DNA from 3 places in the Plantactinospora sp. CNZ320 genome. Region 2 is predicted to be linked to each of the others. Evidence: predicted binding sites of a transcription regulator. Region 2 holds the regulator's gene; each other region holds the start of a gene.
What was found. Region 2 encodes HrcA, which represses chaperone genes, less so after heat shock. Its sites were predicted from a motif close to GGTTNGCACNCTCNNNNNGAGNGTGCNAACC; they were not measured.
Positions count from the first base shown of each region.

Region 1 (6,652 bases), 720 kb from region 2:
CGGAGGACCTGGACGGGACCGAAACTCTTGTCGATCCCGCGCAGCTCCAGCAGGGGTGTGGCGGACACGGGTTGGTCTCCTTTACACGGGTGTCCGGTGGCGGGTGCCGATCGCGGGGTAACCGATCACGGATCCGGTCCAGTTCTCCAGGGGCGAGGAAGCCGCCCGGTACGGATGGTTCCGTACCGGGCGGCGTCTCGGCGGGGCGGTCGAGCCCGCTGCCGTCCTACGGTCAGCTCACGCCCGCCTCGGCGCAGGCGGCGGCGAAGGCGTCCTTGCAGAGTTCTTCCTTGGTGACGTAGCCGTCGGTGACGACGTCCTTGACGTTCTCCTTGTAGATGGCCTTCGGCTCCAGCAGCACCGCGGGCACGTCCCGGTTGCCCTCGGGGTCGCGGACCGTGGTCGGCGCGGTCTTCCGCTCACCCTTGGCCAGCGCGATCGCCAGTTCGGCGGCGGCGTCGGCCTCCTTCTTGACCGCCTTGTAGACGGTCATGCACTGGTCACCGGCGAGGATGTTCTGCAGACCCTGCACTGTGGCGTCCTGGCCGGTCACCGGGACCTTGCCGTTGAGCTTGTTCCGCTTCAGCACGGAGATGACCGCGTTGCCCAGTCCGTCGTTCGCGGCCAGTACGCCGTCGATCTTGCCGTTCTGCTGGGTCATCATCTGCTCGAAGATCGTGCCGGCCTGGGTGTTGTCCCAGGCGGGTACCCACTGGTCGGGGCCCTTGACGTACTCCTTGGCGTCGTACTTGGTCTTCAGCACGCCGTCGTAGCCGTTCTTGAACAGCGTGGCGTTGTTGTCCGTCTCCGAGCCGTTCAGTTCGGCGATGACGGGGTTCTTGACACCCTTGTCGGTCAGGCACTTGACCAGACCCTCGCCCTGGAGCTTGCCGACGGCCTCGTTGTCGAAGCTGACGTAGTACTCGGCGGAGCCGCCGAGGGTCAGCCGGTCGTAGTCGATGGTGAGTACGCCCTGGCTCTTGGCCTTGTCCAGCACGGCCTTGCCGGTGCCGGAATCCAGGTTGACGATCATCAGGACGTTGACGCCCTCGGTCATCATCTGGTCGGCGAGGGTCTGGAACTGCGCCTTGTCGCCCTGGGCGTTCTGGATGGTGTGCTTGATGCCGGCAGCGTTGAACGCCGCCTCCAGGTACTTGCGGTCCGCGGTCTCCCAGCGTGCGGAGGAGGCACTGTCCGGAAGGATGACGCCGATCTTCGGCTCGGCGGTGCTACCGCTGCCGTCGCCGGAATCGTCGCCGCAGGCGGCGAGCCCGCCCGTGGTCAGCAGGCCCACGGCGGCGATGGTGAGGATCCCTCTGCGCATTGCACGGGTCCTTTCGGGGTGGGTGTGGTGTCTCGGGTTCCAGCGGTGGTACGCCCGGACGGTCGCCGAGTGGTCCGGTGGCCTCCCCCCGTTGGGCTGCCTGGAAAAGCGGGCTCCGCCGGGTCGCGCTCCGGCGGGGCGTCGGTGCCCCGCGAGGGCCGGACCTGGCGTGTCGGCGACCGCCGCCTCACTTTTGTTGTGTCCGGCAACGTATTGCGCGGAGACTCCTCGGGGCAAGGTCAACGAGGCCACGAGTTTGTTGTTGGCGATAACAATTCGGCAACGTGACCGAGATCCTGACATCGGCCAGTTGCGATACGCCGGAAATGATCGATCTTCGGCAGGTCCCGCCGAGCCGTTCCGCGCCGCCGGGTGGGGCGCCTCCCGCGTCGCCGGAGTGAGGCGCCGGGATCAGGGCGCGGCGACCGGGGCGGTGCTGGCCGAGGTGAGCCGGATCAGGTCGGCCGGGGCGAGTTCGAGTTGCAGTCCCCGGCGGCCCGCCGAGACGTAGATGGTGCCGAAGCGCTCGGCGGAGGCGTCGACGACGGTACGCAGCAGCCGGCGCTGGCCCAGCGGACTGATCCCGCCCCGGACGTACCCGGTGGTCCGCTCGGCAAGCGTCCGGTCGGCAAGGGTCGCCCGCTTGCCGCCCACCGCCGCCGCCAGCATCTTCAGGTCGAGTTCCCCGGTGACCGGTACCACCGCCACGGTCAGTACCCCGTCGACGCTCGCGACGAGCGACTTGAAGACCCGCTCCGGCGGTACGCCCAGCGCCGCCGCCACCTCGGCGCCGTAGTTCGGCGTCTCCGGCGCGACATCGTACGGGTGCAGGGTGTGCGGGATCCGCTGCCGCGTCAGCAACGCGGTCGCCGGGGTTCCCCTGCCTGCCACGGTCCCGCACCCTACCCGGTCGACGCGTCCGGCTCCGGTGCCGGCACCGGACGGCAGAGCAGCACGGTGGGGGCGTCGGCGACCCGGGTCAGCACCAGACTGATCGCCTCGCGGCCGGTCAGCCGCAGGTCGCGGCGGAGCCGCTCCGGCTCCAGCGCCGAACCGCGCTTGAGGATCTCCGCCCGCCCGACGTCGAGGTCCCGCAGCCGGGCACGCAGCCGCTTCAGCGAGAACGGCAGCGGCTCGAGCACCTCCAGGCACCTGGCGTACGGGGTGGGTCGGGCGGTGTCGGCGTAGACGTACGCGATCTCGGGGTCGGCGAGGGTGCCGTCGACCGTCCCGGCGAACTCGGCCACCAGGTGTGCCCGGACCACCGCCGGGTCGGGGTCGTAGAGGTAGCGCCGGACCGGGCCGACCGGGGCCCGCCGGGTCCCGTCGCCGGTCAGTTCCCGCACGGCCGTCCCGGCCAGCAGGGTGGCCCGGCGGGGCGCGGCGGCGAGCGGGCCGGACCAGACGGTCGCCTCGACCAGGTCGCCGTCGACGCTCACCCACTCGCCCTCGGCACCGGCCGGCAGCAGCCGGTGGTCGATCCCGGGCGCGACCTTGAAGACCGTCCGGGGGATCCGGGCGGCCAGACCGAGCAGGAAGTCCCAGGGCGGGGAGTAGGCGGCCGGGTCGAAGATCCGCCGGCCGGTGCCGGCCCTGCGCCGGGCCGGGTCGCAGAAGACCGCGTCGACCGGGTCGGCCACGGCGGTCAGGTCGAACCGGGTCGCGTCGCCGAGCGTGACGGTGAACCGGTCGGCCACCCCGGCCGCCTCGGCGTTCGCGGCGGCCATCGCCGCGGTGACCGGGTCGGCCTCCACGCCGTACACCCGGATGCCGGCCCGGGCCGCGGCGAGCGCGTCGGCGCCGAGACCGCAGCCGAGGTCGACCAGGGTGGCCACCCCGGCGACGCGCAGCCGGGCGGCCCGGCGGGCCGCGACCCCGGCCCGGGTGGCCTGCTCCAGCCCGGCCCGGGTGAAGAACATCCGGGCCGCCTCCGGGCCGAACTTGGCGGTCGCCCGGCGTCGCAGCTCGGCCTGGGTCAGCGCGGCGGCGGCCAGCCCGGCGGGTATCCCGGCGGCCCGCAGCGTGGCCGCCGCGTTCAGCGGGTCGCCGCCGGCCAGCTCGGTGGCGGTGGCCAGTGCGGTCTCCCCCTCGGGGGTACGCAGCGCGGCGAGCTGCTCGGAATCCACCGGAGCATTGTGCCGGCCGAGGCCGGACACAGGCGTGTCGGGTTGGCACTCTCCTTGACGGAGTGCTAGCCGTCGGCATAACCTGCGGTTAGCACTCTCAAACCGAGGGTGCCAACTTCCGGACCGTTGTCCGGGAGTTGAACGCCAGGCGGACCGGCACCCGCGACGACGGACCCGCCCGGTGGCATGTGGCAGATTGACGCTGGTCGGCTCGCCGGCCAGCACAGAAACCAGTACCCCAGGAGGGTATGCCCGTGACTACCGCGACCAAGGTTGCGATCAAGCCGCTCGAGGACCGGATCCTGGTCCAGGCGAACGAGGCTGAGACGACCACGGCGTCGGGCATCGTGATTCCCGACACCGCCAAGGAGAAGCCGCAGGAGGGCACCGTCCTCGCTGTCGGCCCCGGCCGTTTCGACGACGACGGCAACCGGATCCCGGTTGACGTGAAGGTCGGCGACACGGTCATCTACTCGAAGTACGGCGGCACCGAGGTCAAGTACGCCGGCGAGGAGTACCTGGTGCTCTCCGCCCGCGACGTCCTCGCCGTCATCGAGAAGTGATCTGACTGATCCAGTGACGCTGCCCCGGACCGGCCCTGCCGGGCCGGGGCAGCGCTCGTGAAGGGACCCTGTTTACACAATGGCGAAGATTCTGAGCTTCTCGGATGACGCCCGGCACCTGCTGGAGCACGGTGTCAACACGCTCGCGGACACGGTCAAGGTCACTCTCGGCCCGCGCGGGCGCAACGTCGTCCTGGACAAGAAGTTCGGTGCTCCGACGATCACCAACGACGGCGTGACCATCGCCAAGGAGATCGAGCTCACCAACCCGTACGAGAACCTCGGCGCGCAGCTGGTCAAGGAGGTGGCCACCAAGACCAACGACATCGCTGGCGACGGGACCACCACCGCCACCGTGCTGGCCCAGGCCATGGTCCGGGAGGGGCTGCGCAACGTGGCCGCCGGTGCCGGGCCGGCCTCGCTCAAGCGGGGCATCGACGCGGCGGCGGCGAAGATCTCCGAGGCGCTGCTGGAGAAGGCCGTCGAGGTGGGCAGCCGGGAGTCGGTCGCGAACGTGGCGACCATCTCGGCGCAGGACGCCACCATCGGTGACCTGATCGCCGAGGCGATGGAGAAGGTCGGCCGGGACGGCGTGATCACCGTCGAGGAGGGTTCGACCCTCGCCACCGAGCTGGAGGTCACCGAGGGCCTCCAGTTCGACAAGGGCTTCATCTCGCCGAACTTCGTCACCGACACGGAGTCGCAGGAGGCGGTGCTCGACGAGCCGTACATCCTGATCACGACCCAGAAGATCTCCTCGATCGAGGAGCTGCTGCCGCTGCTGGAGAAGGTCCTGCAGACCGCGAAGCCGCTGCTGATCATCGCCGAGGACGTGGAGGGGCAGGCGCTCTCCACCCTGGTCGTCAACGCCATCCGCAAGACCGTCAAGGTCTGCGCGGTGAAGGCGCCCGGCTTCGGTGACCGGCGCAAGGCGATGCTCCAGGACATGGCGATCCTGACCGGCGGCGAGGTGGTCGCCCCCGAGCTGGGCTACAAGCTCGACTCGGTCGGCCTGGAGGTGCTCGGCACCGCCCGCCGGGTGGTCGTCGACAAGGACAACACCACCGTGATCGACGGCCGGGGCCGGGACAACGACGTTTCCGAGCGGATCACCCAGATCCGCAAGGAGATCGAGGCGTCCGACTCCGACTGGGACCGCGAGAAGCTCCAGGAGCGGCTCGCCAAGCTCTCCGGCGGCATCGCAGTGATCAAGGCCGGTGCGGCGACCGAGGTCGAGATGAAGGAGCGCAAGCACCGCATCGAGGACGCCATCGCCGCGACCAAGGCCGCGGTCGAGGAGGGCACCGTACCGGGCGGCGGCGCCGCGCTGGTGCAGATCCGCTCGGCGCTCGACGGCGACCTGGGCCTGACCGGTGACGAGAAGGTGGGCGTCTCGATCGTCCGCAAGGCGCTTGTCGAGCCGCTGCGGTGGATCGCCCAGAACGCCGGCCACGACGGCTACGTGGTGGTGCAGAAGGTCGCCGAGCAGGGCTGGGGCACCGGCCTCGACGCCGCCACCGGCGAGTACAAGGACCTGGCCAAGGCCGGCATCATCGACCCGGTGAAGGTGACCCGCAACGCGGTCACCAACGCGGCGTCGATCGCCGGGCTGCTGCTGACCACCGAGAGCCTGGTCGTGGAGAAGCCGGAGAAGGCCGAGCCGGCCGCCGCCGGTGGCCACGGTCACGGCCACGGCCACGGCCACCAGCACGGACCGGGCTTCTGACCGTCCCGTCCGGTTCGCGCTGATCCGAGCCGGCCGCGACACCGGGATCCGCGTGAGCGGTCCGGCGTGGGCTCACCCCACGTCCGGTACCCCGCTCACGCGGATCTTCGTTTCCGGGCCCGTCCACCCTGGCCAACCTGAGCTGCCCTTTCCGCCGCCGCCACGGCGGGCGACACTTGTCGGGTGAGTGCGATCCCCGATCTCGACGGTCCCGGGCCGGCGGCTCCGGTCCCGACCCGGCATGCCGGCCTGCCACGCCGGTTCGGTGCGCTGGCCGGGGTTGCCGCCGCGGCCGTCGCGGTCGGCGCGGCCGAGGTGGTGGCGGTGCTCACCGGTGCCCGCTCCGCCCCGCTGGTAGCGGTCGGCGGCGCCGTGGTGGACCTGGCGCCCGCCCCGGTCAAGCGGTTCGCCGTCGACGTCTTCTACGTGTACGACAAGATCGCCCTCCTGGTCGGCACCGCCGTGCTGCTGGCCGGCTTCGCCGCCCTGGTCGGGCTGGTCGCGATCCGCTCACTGCCCCTCGGGTACGCCGGGATCGCCCTCTTCGGCGCGGTCGGGGTGCTCGCGGCACTGACCCGGCCCGGGGCCGGCCCGCTCGCCGCACTGCCCTCGCTGCTCGGGGCGGTACTCGCGGCCGGCGTACTGTGGCTCTTCCTCGCCGGCCCGCCCGGCCGGGCCCTGGCCGTACCGGCCGTCGCCGTCACCGCCCATCCGGACACGTACGCCCGGCGCCGGTTCCTGACCGGGGTCGGGCTCGCGGTCGGCGGGGCGGCGGCCGGCGGCTTCGGCGGGCGCTGGCTGTCGACCCGGCGAGGCGTCTCGGCCGCCCGTGCCGCGATCGAGTTGCCGGCACCGGCCAGCCCGGCGGCGCCGGTGCCGGCCAGCGCCGAACTGGGGGTGTCGGGGCTGTCGT
Region 1 is NZ_PJMP01000001.1:4,000,633-4,007,284, reverse strand. It holds gene CLT71_RS17595 (ATP-binding cassette domain-containing protein) at 1-68, opposite strand, end outside; gene CLT71_RS17590 (substrate-binding domain-containing protein) at 233-1,324, opposite strand; gene ybaK (Cys-tRNA(Pro) deacylase) at 1,736-2,215, opposite strand; gene CLT71_RS17580 (THUMP-like domain-containing protein) at 2,227-3,450, opposite strand; gene groES (co-chaperone GroES) at 3,699-4,013, shown strand; gene groL (chaperonin GroEL) at 4,093-5,739, shown strand; gene CLT71_RS17565 (molybdopterin-dependent oxidoreductase) at 5,989-6,652, shown strand, end outside.
Region 1: the regulator HrcA is predicted to act here: its motif matches at 3,537-3,567, upstream of groES (co-chaperone GroES).

Region 2 (6,652 bases):
GCCGTTGCACTGTCGCGGCGTGATGCCCCTCCGGACCGTCGAGGGTGACGGAGTCGTCCGACGGCAGCGACTCGACCAGGAACAGCGGCGCACTCACGGCGAGCAGGTTAGCGGTTCGTCCGGCCGGCGAGCCGCGCCGGCCGGACGACGCGCCAATCAGGCGTGGCCAATCAGGCGTGGCCAATCAGGCGTGGCCCGTCAGGCGTGGCCCGTCAGGCGTGGCCGTTGAAGGCGTCGCGCATCCGGGAGAAGAAGCCGCCCTGCTTGGTCAGCTCGGCGACCTCCTCGCCCCGGGTCTTGGCGAACTCGCGCAGCATCCGCTCCTGCTCGGCGTCGAGCTTGGTCGGGGTACGCACGTCGAGGTGCACGTAGAGGTCGCCCCGGCCGGTACCGCGCAGGTGTGGCACGCCCCGGGCGCGCAGCCGCAGCGTCGAGCCCGGCTGGGTGCCCGGCTTGACGTCGACCGGCTCCTCGCTGTCCAGCGTCTTGATTGTCAGCCGGGTACCGAGTGCGGCGGCGGTCATCGGCACGGTGACCCGGCAGTGCAGGTCGTCGCCCTTGCGGGAGTAGACGTCGTGCGGCCGCTCGTGGATCTCGACGTAGAGGTCGCCGGCCGTACCGCCACCGGGGCCGACCTCGCCCTGCTGGGCCAGTCGGATCCGCATGCCGTCCTCGACACCGGCCGGGATCTTCACGGTCAGCGAACGGCGGGTACGCACCCGGCCGTCCCCGGCGCAGGTCGGGCAGGGGTGCGGGATCACCGTGCCGTACCCCTGGCAGACCGTGCACGGCCGGGACGAGACGACCTGACCGAGGAAGGTGCGCTGCACCGACTGCACCTCGCCCCGCCCGCCGCACGCCTCACAGGTGGCCAGGTGCGTGCCGGGCGCGGTGCCGGCACCCGTGCAGGTGGTGCAGAGCACGGCGGTGTCGACCGCGATCGGCGCCTCCACCCCGAACGCCGTCTCGTGCAGGTCGAGTTCGAGCCGCAGGATGGCGTCGGCACCCGGCCGGGTACGCGGACGCGGCCCCCGGGAACCACCGGCCGCACCGAAGAAGGCGTCCATGATGTCCTGGAAGCCGACGAACGGCCCACCGGCACCGCCGGGGCCGGCTCCGGGGCCGCCACCGGGAGCGAGCGGGTCGCCGCCCAGGTCGACGATCTGCCGCTTCTGGTCGTCCGAGAGGACTTCGTACGCGGCGTTGATGTCCTTGAACTTCTCGTGTGCCTCCGGATCCGGATTCACGTCCGGGTGGTACTGCCGCGCCAACTTGCGGTAGGCGCGCTTGATGTCGTCGTCGGAGGCGTCCCGGCTGACGCCGAGAATCCCGTAGTAGTCCTTGGCCACTGCGTTCCGTGTCCTCATGTCTGTCTCGCGTTACCGTCCGCCGGTCGTCAGGGGGAGAGCTTGGTGGTCAGTTCTGCGCCAGCACGTCGCCGACGTAGCGTGCCACGGCCCGCACCGTGGCGATGGTGCCCGGGTAGTCCATCCGGGTGGGCCCCAACACGCCGAGTCCGCCGACGATGGTCGTACCCGGACCGTATCCGGTGCTGACCACCGAGGCGGCCCGCAGATTGTCGATCTCGTTCTCGTCGCCGATGCGAACCTGAAGGGTGTTCGGCTCCACCTCGCCGATCAACTTGAGCAGGACGACCTCCTCCTCTAGCGCCTCGAGGATCGGCCGCAGTGAACCCTGGAAGTCGAGCAGCCCGCCCCGGGTCAGGTTGGCGGTGCCGGCCATCACGATCCGCTCCTCGTGCCGCTCGACCAGGGTCTCCAGCAACACCGTGGCGAGCGTGGTCATCGCCGGACCGAGCCCCGGGGGCACCTCGTCGACAAGCGCCTGGACCAGTGGCGGGGTCTCGGCCAGCTTCTTGCCGCCGAGCCGCTCGTTGACCAGCCGGCGCAGATCGGTCACGTCGTCGGCGCTGATCGGGATGGGCAGCTCGACCAGCCGCTGCTCCACCCGGCCGGTGTCGGCGATCATGACGAGCATCAGCCGGGTGGTGGAGATCGGCACCAGTTCCAGGTGCCGGACGGCGGAACGGGCCAGGCTCGGGTACTGCACCACGGCCACCTGCCGGGTGAGCTGGGCGAGCAGCCGGACCGTACGGTGCACCACGTCGTCGAGGTCCACCGCGCCGACCATGAACCGCTCGATCGCCCGGCGCTCGGCCGGGGTGAGCGGCTTGACCCGGGAGAGCCGGTCCACGAAGAGCCGGTAGCCACGGTCGGTGGGCACCCGGCCGGCACTCGTGTGCGGCTGCCGGATGTAGCCCTCCTCCTCCAGCACGGCCATGTCGTTGCGGACGGTGGCCGGGGAAACCCCGAGTTGGTGCCGCTCGACCAGGGCCTTGCTGCCGACCGGCTCCTGGGTGGCGACGTAGTCCTCCACGATCGCGCGCAGCACGTCGAGCTTGCGGTCGTCGAGACCCATCCTCACCTCCCTGCGACGTCCCGGCCCCGGCTGGGCGAAACGACCGGGGCGACCACGACGGTCGGGCCAGGCCAGCCCTGGCACTCGACTGTAGCGAGTGCCAGTCTACGACCAAGGCGTACCCGGCGCGATGATCGTTTGGAGGGGATATCCGAACCTGGACAACAGGCTTGCCAGGACACAGTACTCCGGTGGACCTAGCAGGTACGGCCGGCAGTTGTCCAGATTCCGTCCGGGGGGCGGCTGGCGCTGTTTGATCGGGAGTCCTACCGTGACCTCCATGACTGAACCGCCTCGCCCTCCCGGAGAATACGGCGGTCCGCCCCAGGACCCGACAGCCCCGATGAATCCGGGCCAATACCCGACACCTGGCGAGGGGTATCCCCCGCCCGCCGCACCCCAGTACGGTGCGCCCGGCACGCCCCCGCCGACCTCGGGCGGCGGGACGTACCCGACCTCCGGCGGTGCGACGTACCCGACGTCAGGTGGCGGGACCTATCCGACCTCGGGGGGCGGGACGTACCCGACCTCCGGCGGCGGTTACCCCCCGCCCGGCGGCTACCCGCCCCAGGGCGGCGGTTACCCACCCGGCGGCGGTTACCCACCCCCCGGCGGCCAGCCTCCGGGCGGGTACCCGGGTGCCGGCTACCCGCCGCCGGGCAACCCGTACGGCGCCCCGGGACCGGCCGGCTACGCCAACAGCGAGGAGAAGACCTGGGCCCTGATCGCGCACTTCGGTGGCATCGTGGTCGGCTTCATCGCCTCGCTCGTCGCGCTGCTCGCCAAGGGCAACGAGTCGCCGATCGTTCGCGCGCACGCGGTCGAGGCGCTCAACTTCCAGATCACCTGGGGCATCATCTCGATCGTCTCGCTGATCATCGGGACCTGCACCATCGTGCTGTTCTTCCTGCCGCTCATCGCCTGGGTGGTCGTGCTGATCTTCTCGATCATCGCCGGCATGAAGGCGAACGAGGGCGTCGTCTACCAGTACCCGATGTCCATCCGCATGATCAAGTAATCCGAGTCGTCAGCGCGATGGCCCGTGCCGGATCCGGCGCGGGCCATCGCGCTTTCCGGGGCCGCGTCGGCGCGGGTCAGGGCAGCAGGTCCCGGACCACGGCGTCGGCCAGCAGCCGCCCGCGCAGGGTGAGCACTGCCCGCCCGGCGTCGTACGCCGCCGCGTCCAGCAGCCCGGTCTCGCGGGCCCCGGCCGCACCCGCCCGACCGGCGTCGTCGAGGACCGACAGCGGCAGCCCGGCGGCGAGCCGGAGCCCGAGCAGCACCTCCTCGACCCGCCGCTCCCCGGTCGACAGCACCTCCCGGGCCTGCCCCGGGGAGTGCCCCGCCGCCAGCCGGACCGCGTAACTCGACGGGTGCTTGACGTTCCACCAGCGGACCCCGCCGACGTGGCTGTGCGCACCCGGCCCGAGACCCCACCAGTCGCCGCCGGTCCAGTAGAGCAGGTTGTGCCGACAGGCCGAGGCCGGGCTACGGGCCCAGTTGGAAACCTCGTACCAGGAGAAACCCGCCTCGGTCAGCGCCGCCTCGGCGGCCAGGTAGCGGTCCGCCGCCACGTCGTCGTCCGGGTACGCCAACTCGCCGCGCCGGATCCGGGCGGCCAGCCGGGTACCGTCCTCGACGATCAGGGCGTACGCGCTGACGTGGTCGACCCCCGCCGCCAGTACCGCCCGAAGCGACGCCGCGAAGTCCTCCGCCCGCTCCCCCGGCGTCCCGTAGATCAGGTCCAGGTTGACGTGCTCGAAGCCGACCTCCCGGGCCTCCAGCGCGGCCTCGGTGGCCCGGCCCGCGGTGTGCCGGCGGTCCAGGATCGCCAGCACCGCCGGCGCGGCCGACTGCATGCCGAGGGAGATCCGGTTGTACCCGGCCGCCCGCAGTTCCTTGAGCGAGTCCCGGGTCACCGACTCCGGATTCGCCTCCGTGGTCACCTCGGCGTCGGCGGCCAACCCCCACGTCCGGTCGATGCCGTCCAGGATCCGGGCCAGGTCGTCCGGGGGCAGCAGGGTCGGCGTACCGCCGCCGACGAAGACCGTGTCGACCCGGGTCGGCGGCCGGTCGGCCAGCACCCGGGCGGCCAGGCGCAGTTCCGCGAGTACCTGGTCGGCGTAGCCGTCCCGGCCGGCCGAACCGCCGAGTTCGGTGGCGGTGTAGGTGTTGAAGTCGCAGTAGCCGCAGCGGGAGGCGCAGAACGGCACGTGGACGTAGACCCCGAAGCCGCGGTCGCCGACCGTGGCCAGGGCGGCGGCGGGCAGCGCCCCGTCGACGGGTACGGGCTCGCCCGCTGGGAGCACTCCAGGCATGCGACTAGTGTGCCGGCATGACCTCAGCCGCTGATCAGCTCGTCCGGGTGTCTACCACGCACGGAGTGACAACTCTCACCCTGGACAGCCCGCACAACCGCAACGCGCTCTCCACCGCCCTGCTCGGTCAACTGCTCGACGCGCTGGGCGCGGCGGCGGCCGACGACGACGTCCGGGTCGTGGTGCTCTCGCACACCGGGCCGGTCTTCAGCTCGGGCGCGGACCTGAAGGAGACGGCGGCGGCGTACCGCGAGGGCACGGTGCCGGTGGCGATGCTGGGTGACGTGCTCGCGGCGATCTGGGAGTGCCCGAAGCCGGTGGTGGCCCGGATCGGCGGCCCGGCCCGGGCCGGCGGCCTCGGCCTGGTCGCGGCGGCCGACATCGCGATCTGCGCCCAGGAGGCCACCTTCGCGTTCACCGAGGTGCGACTCGGGGTGATCCCGGCGGTGATCTCGGCGACCGTGCTGCCCCGGCTGCAACCACGGGCCGCCGCCGAGCTGTACCTGACCGGGGACACCTTCGACGGCCGTCGGGCGGCCGAGATCGGACTGGTCACCACCGTCACCACTGCCGAGGCGCTGGACGAGACGGTCGCCTCCTACTGCCTGGCGCTGGTCCGGGGTGCCCCCGGCGCGCTGGCCGGGGCGAAGGAGCTGCTCCGGCGCGGCTCGACGGAGAGCTTCCGGGCCGAGCTGGCACGGCTGCGCGAACTGTCGGTGCGGTACTTCCACTCCGAGGAGGGCCGCGAGGGTGTCGCGGCGTTCGGGGAGAAACGGCCCGCCCGGTGGGTACCCGGTAACTGACCCGGCCCCGGCCGGCCCGGCCGGCGGTTGACCCGGGCCGGATTTTGGGCGGTCGAAGTAGGCTGTGTCCGACTATCGGGCAGGAGGTGGCGGTGCGGACTCGCGCGGTGGTGGCGGCGGGCGTGACGCTCGCGGCGGTTGCCGGTTTCGGTGTCTACCTGGGTGCTCGCGAGTTCGGGCACAGGTTGCCGTTACCCAGCGCCGCCCCCGGCTGTGTGGTCGAGGCGGACGGCCGGGTCACGTTGAACGCCGAGCAGATGGCGAACGCCGCGACCATCGCCGCGGTGGGGATCCGGCGCAAGATGCCGGAGCGGGCCGTGGTGGTGGCTCTGGCGACCGCGTTCCAGGAGTCCCGGCTGCGCAACCTGGCCGGCGGTGACCGCGACTCGGTAGGGCTGTTCCAGCAGCGGCCGAGCCAGGGCTGGGGCACGCCGGAGCAGATCAGGGATCCGCGCTACGCCGCGACCAAGTTCTACAACGCGTTGAAGAAGGTCCGTGGCTGGGAGCAGATGGAGGTCACGGTCGCGGCGCAACGGGTGCAGCGGTCGGCCTTCCCCGACGCGTACCAGCAGTGGGCGGACGAGTCCGAGGTGCTGACCCGGGCACTGCTGGGCAACGCCACCGGCGCGGTGGCCTGCACCGTCGGCCGGGAGCCGGCGATGCGCGGGAACGCGGCGGCGGTGGCGCTGACCGCCGGGCTGAAGCTCGACTGGGGCCGGCTGGAGACTTTGGTACCGGCCGAGTTGACCGGGCTGGCCGTACCGACGACGGATCCGCAGGTGGGCTGGCGGTACGCGCACTGGCTGGTGTCGCACGCCGACGACCACGGGGTGAAGAAGGTGCGCTTCGGTGACCTCCAGTGGACGGCGGACGACGGCGCCTGGACACCGGTGAAGGGCGTACCGCCGACGCCGCACCAGGTGGTCGCCGAGGTCTTCACCGACTGATCGGCCTGCCCTGAGTGATCGGGCTGCCCCGGCTGATCGGGCGACGACTCTGTTGCTTCCCGGAACGACCACTAACTGGCAGTGATTGCACAAACGGTCAGAACGGGACTGACTCCCTCATTTCTCGGTCGTTTAGTCGCGGTGT
Region 2 is NZ_PJMP01000001.1:3,276,172-3,282,823, forward strand. It holds gene CLT71_RS14325 (16S rRNA (uracil(1498)-N(3))-methyltransferase) at 1-97, opposite strand, end outside; gene dnaJ (molecular chaperone DnaJ) at 213-1,349, opposite strand; gene hrcA (heat-inducible transcriptional repressor HrcA) at 1,417-2,439, opposite strand; gene CLT71_RS14340 (magnetosome magnetite crystal formation protein family) at 2,783-3,457, shown strand; gene hemW (radical SAM family heme chaperone HemW) at 3,534-4,757, opposite strand; gene CLT71_RS14350 (enoyl-CoA hydratase family protein) at 4,775-5,560, shown strand; gene CLT71_RS14355 (hypothetical protein) at 5,647-6,507, shown strand.

Region 3 (6,652 bases), 2.4 Mb from region 2:
TTGGACGTCGAGACACTCCACACCCGGTACGACGCGGATGCGATGGCGACCGCCGAGATCTACCCGCTCGGCTGGTCCAACGACGACGCCGAGGTCGACAACCTCGTCGGGCACTTCGCCGAGTTGCGCCGGTTCTATCGGGCCGCGGCCGAGAACGGCCAGGCGGTCCTCCTCGCCATCACCTGACGCTCCCAGCGGGGCGATGGGCTGCTCGCCCCAGCACGTGCAGGAGCATGATTGCCTACCGGCAGCGCGCCTGTCATATCCGGGAGGGTAGACCCGGGCGGGTAGACCCGGGAGGCCGTACCGGCGGCCGAAGGCAGCGACAGCATCGTGCTCGATGCCGGTTATCGGCCTTGACCGGGTGCCAGGCGTGTACCGGATCGATACCGCGCCATTTGCTCGTGTGGACCGGCCCGCGCCTCCTACCGTTTTCGACGGAGGAGGAAAGTCATGGCAGAAGACGACGAACCTGTTGAGAATCTCCCGGTCGCCCGGACTCCGACGGCGGACCTCTCCACGCCCGGTCCGGCGCCCCGGCTCGACGGCGGGGAGGCCGATCAGCGGGTGGGAATGGGAGGGGCCGCCGACGTGACACCCGAGGAGGCCGTGGTGCCGGTGGACGCGCCGCCCTCCGTACGGGAGCCGTTCAACCAGGCGGAGAAGCGACGTAACCAGCGGCGGATGCCGACATGACGAAGGGGCGGGCCGCTGACGCGACCCGCCCCCACGACGTGGAGCCTGGACTCAGAAGTCCATGTCCCCGCCGCCCGGCGCAGCCGGGGCAGCCGGGTTCTTCTCCGGCTTGTCCGCCACCACAGCCTCGGTGGTCAGGAACAGGGCCGCGATCGACGACGCGTTCTGCAGCGCCGAACGGGTCACCTTGGCCGGGTCGATGATGCCGGCCTTGAGCAGGTCGACGTACTCACCGTTGGCCGCGTTGAGGCCGTGCCCGGCGTCCAGGTTGCGCACCTTCTCGACCACGACGCCGCCCTCGAGGCCGGCGTTGACGGCGATCTGCCGCAGCGGGGCGTCCAGCGCGATCTTGACGATCTGCGCACCGGTCGCCTCGTCGCCGACCAGGTCCAGCTTGTCGAAGGCGGTCTTGCCGGCCTGGACCAGCGCGACACCACCACCGGGGACGATGCCCTCCTCGACGGCGGCCTTCGCGTTGCGCACCGCGTCCTCGATGCGGTGCTTGCGCTCCTTCAGCTCGACCTCGGTGGCCGCGCCGACCTTGATCACCGCAACACCGCCGGCCAGCTTGGCCAGGCGCTCCTGCAGCTTCTCGCGGTCGTAGTCGGAGTCGCTCTTCTCGATCTCGGCACGGATCTGGTTGACCCGACCGTTGATCTGGTCGGCGTCACCGGCACCGTCGACGATGGTGGTCTCGTCCTTGGTCACCACGACCTTGCGGGCCCGGCCCAGCATGTCGAGGCCGACGGCGTCCAGCTTGAGGCCGACCTCCTCGCTGATCGGCTGTCCGCCGGTCAGGATGGCGATGTCGCCCAGCATGGCCTTGCGGCGGTCACCGAAGCCCGGCGCCTTGACGGCGACGGACTTGAAGGTGCCCCGGACCTTGTTGACCACCAGGGTCGCCAGGGCCTCGCCCTCGACGTCCTCGGCGATGATGGCCAGCGGCTTACCCGACTGCATGACCTTCTCGAGGATCGGCAGCAGGTCCTTGACCGTCGAGATCTTGCTGTTGACGATCAGGATGTACGGGTCGTCGAGCACGGCCTCCATCCGGTCGGGGTCGGTCATGAAGTACCCCGAGATGTAGCCCTTGTCGAAGCGCATGCCCTCGGTCAGCTCCAGTTCGAGCCCGAAGGTGTTGCTCTCCTCGACGGTGATGACGCCTTCCTTGCCGACCTTGTCCATCGCCTCGGCGATGATCTCGCCGACGCTGGTGTCACCGGCGGAGATGGAGGCGGTGGAGGCGATCTGCTCCTTGGTCTCGACGTCCTTGGCGAGCTTGCTCAGCTCCTCCGAGACGCTCGTGACCGCAGCCTCGATGCCCCGCTTCAGCGCCATCGGGTTCGCGCCGGCCGCGACGTTGCGCAGACCTTCGCGGACCAGCGCCTGGGCGAGGACGGTCGCCGTCGTCGTGCCGTCACCGGCGACGTCGTCGGTCTTCTTGGCGACCTCCTTGACCAGCTCCGCACCGATCTTCTCGTACGGGTCCTCGAGCTCGATCTCCTTGGCGATGCTCACACCATCGTTGGTGATGGTGGGGGCGCCCCACTTCTTCTCGAGCACGACGTTGCGGCCCTTCGGGCCCAGCGTCACCTTTACGGCGTCGGCGAGGGTGTTCATGCCCCGCTCAAGGCCGCGGCGCGCCTCCTCGTCGAACGCGATCATCTTGGCCATACGGCGTTGTCCTCCTGGACACTCACGGCCGCCGGAGCCTTGCCGACCCCGACCTGCCGCCTGATTACGCACCTTCGGACGTCACTACGGCACTGGCGGACGGGGCGCGTCGCACCCGAGGGTGCCTGTCGTGCTCCGTCGCGCTGTGCGACAGTGACGTCCGCCGGCCGGGCCGGACAGCCCGCGACGACCGGCCATGTGCCGCGCACCCGCTTCCGCAGGCCCGCGACCGTGGCCCTACCGCCCCGACCTTGGCACTCACGGTGTGCGAGTGCCAAACACTTGTTTAGCACTCTCCCATGCCGAGTGCAAGCGAGTGAGCCGGTCCAGCCGAGCCGCAGCACCGGTTACCGGCGGCCGGAGCAGGGCGAGCGGCCGGTACCCGCCGGTCGGGACACGCCGGTCGGGACACGCCGCCGTCCGCGACACCGGAATGGGCGGTTGTGGCAATCGGAAAAGCCAGACACGACCGGCTGATGTCCCCGGAACGGGAACACCGGCGATCGGCGAGAGATCTCCGGAGAAAGGCGGCAGGGCGCGGCGGTACGCGGCTCGCCGGCCGTCACGCCGACAAGGCAACGTCGGCCGCCACAGGTGCCACTTGGGGGCCGAGGCTACCGGCACCACTACAGGCTCATCGGCTACAGGCTCATCGGCACATCCGAATGCGCGTCGACGCACCGATCCGGATCGGCGCGCCGGAAGGCCGGACACGCGCGGAGACTCGGCACGGTGACCCGACAGGCCGCATCGCGATCGCGCAATAGAGCGTCGAACGGCGGTGGTCCGAAAGCGGGCCGGCAATGGTCCCGGCCAAGGCAGACCCTGGGCCGGGTGACGCGGAACGGGGACGTACCCGAGGAGCCGTGGGCCGGAAGGCCCGGCAGCTCAGGCGATGACCCGGACCTGTTCCGCCTGCGGCCCCTTCTGCCCCTGTGCGATCTCGAACTCGACGCGCTGACCGTCGTCAAGCGCCTTGTAGCCGTCCATCTGGATCGCGGAGAAGTGGACGAAGACGTCCTGTCCGCCATCGACGGCGATGAAGCCGTAGCCCTTTTCGCTGTTGAACCACTTCACGGTGCCCTGCGCCACGGTGCACTTCCTTACTTCGGTCGCGTCGGAGCCGCTCCGAGCTCCGGCGACGCCGTATGCCTGCCGGGGCCGCCGAGTCGCTTTCCCCGAAAATGGATCATGCAATTGAACGGATCCAACGAATCAAGCGGCCGAACCCGCACCGTACACCAAGGTCGGGTCGCAGCGCACTAGGCCAAAACGGTCACTGGACGGGCAACCATTGGGTCGTTTTCCGGCCCCACAGCCATTGGCGACCGTCGCTGCCCAGGTCAGCCGGCCCGTACCCACCCGTCAGCAGCCCCGTCACCCGCCGAAACTGGTCCCCGTACGGCGTGCGACGATGGCCGACGTGCCGGCTTCCATCCCGCAGACCACCGCCGGTCCGGAGTCCGGGCACTCCGCCGGCCGCCCCCTGACGGCCATACCGGACGGGGCCACCCCGGCGACCGATTCCGGTCTCCGGCCGGCCGTCGATCTCCCACCGGTCCGCCGGGTACGCCCCGACGACGCCGGCCGGGTCCGGGCGATCCGGCTGGAGATGCTCGCCGACTCGCCGCTGGCCTTCCTGGAGACGCTCGCCGACGCAGCGGCCCGGCCGCACGCCGAGGTCGCGGCGAGGATCGCCGGAATGTCGACCGGGCACCGGACGGCGGCCTTCGTCGCCGAGGTCGACGGGCGGGTCGTCGGGCACGCCGGAGGCCAGGCCGCGCCCGGCCAGTCCGGCATCACCGTGGTCTTCGCGGTCTACCTCAGTCCGGCCTGGCGGGGCACCGGCCTGCTGGCCGCCCTGGTCGAGGCGGTGGCCGACTGGTCCAGGGCGGCCGGCCGGCCGGAGCTGCTGCTGGAGGTGGTCGTCGGCAACGACCGGGCGGTACGCGCGTACCAGCGGCTGGGCTTCGTCGACACGGGGGTACGGGTGCGGCACCCGACCATCCCGACGCTCCGCGAGCTGCAGATGACCCGGCCCGCCTGAACCGCCCCGCACCGCACCGCCTTGCCGGTTAGGAAGGGCCCCTTCCTCTACCGAAAGCGCTAATGGGGGGCCCTTCCTTACACCTCAGTTGTGTCGGCGGGCTTGGACCAGGCGGAAGCGGTTGGCGACGTAGGCGCCGTCGGTCAACGCGGCGTTCGCCGCCGGGTTGGCACCGCTGCCGTGGAAGTCCGAGAACGCCGCCGACTGGTTGACGAAGACGCCACCGGTGAGGTTGCAGGAGAGGTGCACCCCGGTCTCGATCGCCGCGGTCTCGGCCGCGTCCAGCACGGTGGAGTCGGTGGAGTAGACCGAGGCGGTGAGCGCGCCCCGCTCGCCGACGGTCTGCCGCAGGATCGCCAGGCTGTGCGGGGTGGAGTCGGTGGCGATCACGAACGAGATCGGCCCGAACCACTCCCGCCCGTACGTGCCGGCGTCGTCGGCACCGAGCTTCGCGATCAGCGGCGTACGCACCACCGCGCCGGGATAGTTGGGGTGCTCGACCGGCCGGGACGGCAGCACCGGCTCGCCGAGCCCGGCGACCTCGTCGAGCCGGGCCAGTACCCCGTCGTTGACGATCGCGCCGGTCAGCTCGACGGCCCGGGCCGGGTCGCCGGTGAGCTTGCCGACCACCCCGGCGATGCCGGCGGCCACCTCGTCGACGCTCTTGTGCCCCTGGTCGGTCTCGATCCCGTCCCGGGGCACCAGGATGTTCTGCGGGGTGGTGCACATCTGTCCGCTGTAGAGGACCAGTGAGAAGCCGATGTTGCGGCACATTCCGGCGAAGTCGTCGGTCGAGTCGACAACGATCGTGTTGACGCCGGCCTTCTCGGTGTAGACGGCCGCCTGCCGGGCGTTCGCCTCCAGCCAGTCGCCGTACTCGGTGGAGCCGGTGAAGTCGACGATCCGTACCTCGGGACGCAGCGCCAGGGTGGAGGCGAGCCGCTCGCCCGACGCCTCGGGGGCGAGCAGGATCAGGTTCGGGTCGAAGCCCGCCTCGGCCAGCACCTCGCGGGCGTACCGGACGGTGACGGCGAGCGGCAGCACGGCCCGGGGGTGCGGCTTGACCACCACCGGGTTGCCGGTGACCAGCGAGGCGAAGAGTCCCGGGTAGCTGTTCCAGGTCGGGAAGGTGTTGCAGCCGATCACCAGCGCCACGCCGCGCGGCACCACGTGGAAGGTCTTGGTCATCCGCAGCGGGTCGCCCTTGCCGGCCGGCTTCTCCCAGGCCGCCGTCGCCGGGTGCCGGGTCATCTCCCGGTACGCGTAGGCGAGCGCCTCCAGCGCCCGGTCCAGCGCGTGCGCGCCACCGGCCTGGAACGCCATCACGAACGCCTGCCCGGTGGTGGCGTGCACCGCGTTGGCCAGCTCGAAGACGTGCGCGTGCAGCCGGGCGAGGATCTCCAGGCAGACTCCGACCCGGGCCTGCGGCCCGGCGTCCCGCCAGGCCGGCAGCGCGGTCGAGGCGGCGGCGAGCAGCACCTCGGCGTCGCTGTGCGGGTAGCTCACCCCGAGGTCGATGCCGAACGGGCTCGTCTCGGTGGCGACCCAGTCGCCGGTGCCGGGCTGGTCGAGCGGGAACTTCCCGCCCAGGTACGCCCGGAACGCCGCCTCGCCCTCGGCGGCGGCGGTCTCGCCGTAGACCCGTGGGCTCGGCGACTCGGGGTAGGCGGACCAGTAGGAGCGTTCGGTGATCGCGGTGAGCGCCCGTTCCAGGGTGTCGGCGTGCCGGGCGTAGAGGGGGTGCGGGGTCTCCGTCATCCCGCCATCATGCCGCACCGGCCCGCCCGGTCCCAGCCTCCGTCTCCGGGGCGGGCGGCGCTGGTCAGAGGGTTGCCTGCCAGGTGTTGAGCCCGCCGACCGCCCGGAATCCCAGCGCCTCGTTGATCGAGATCATGTATCCGTTGGACGCCGCGTTGTAGGTGTCGACGGCTCGGAGCGCCGGCTCGTGCGCGCGGATGTGCCGCAGGTTGTCGACCTTGATCACGGTGCCCAGGCGGTGCCCCCGGTGCGCCGGCTCGACCAGGGTGATCTGTTGGGAGGCGTGCCAGTCGCAGCTGGTGTGCATGCCGATCCCGGTCCAGGCGACCAGCCGTCCGGTGGCGTCGTGCCGGGCGCCGCTGTTGTACCAGTACTGGCCGCGCTCCTGGTAGATCTGCTCGATCTCGCGCAGTCGGCCCACGTCCGGCCGGGGCGGCTCCCAGGTGAGGTCGCCGAGCGGCGCGTCGCTGATCAGCC
Region 3 is NZ_PJMP01000001.1:5,665,426-5,672,077, reverse strand. It holds gene CLT71_RS25340 (YfbM family protein) at 1-186, shown strand, start outside; gene CLT71_RS25335 (hypothetical protein) at 454-696, shown strand; gene groL (chaperonin GroEL) at 748-2,370, opposite strand; gene CLT71_RS25325 (cold-shock protein) at 3,259-3,462, opposite strand; gene CLT71_RS25320 (GNAT family N-acetyltransferase) at 3,866-4,417, shown strand; gene paaN (phenylacetic acid degradation protein PaaN) at 4,502-6,175, opposite strand; gene CLT71_RS25310 (GNAT family N-acetyltransferase) at 6,240-6,652, opposite strand, start outside.
Region 3: the regulator HrcA is predicted to act here: its motif matches at 2,620-2,650, upstream of groL (chaperonin GroEL).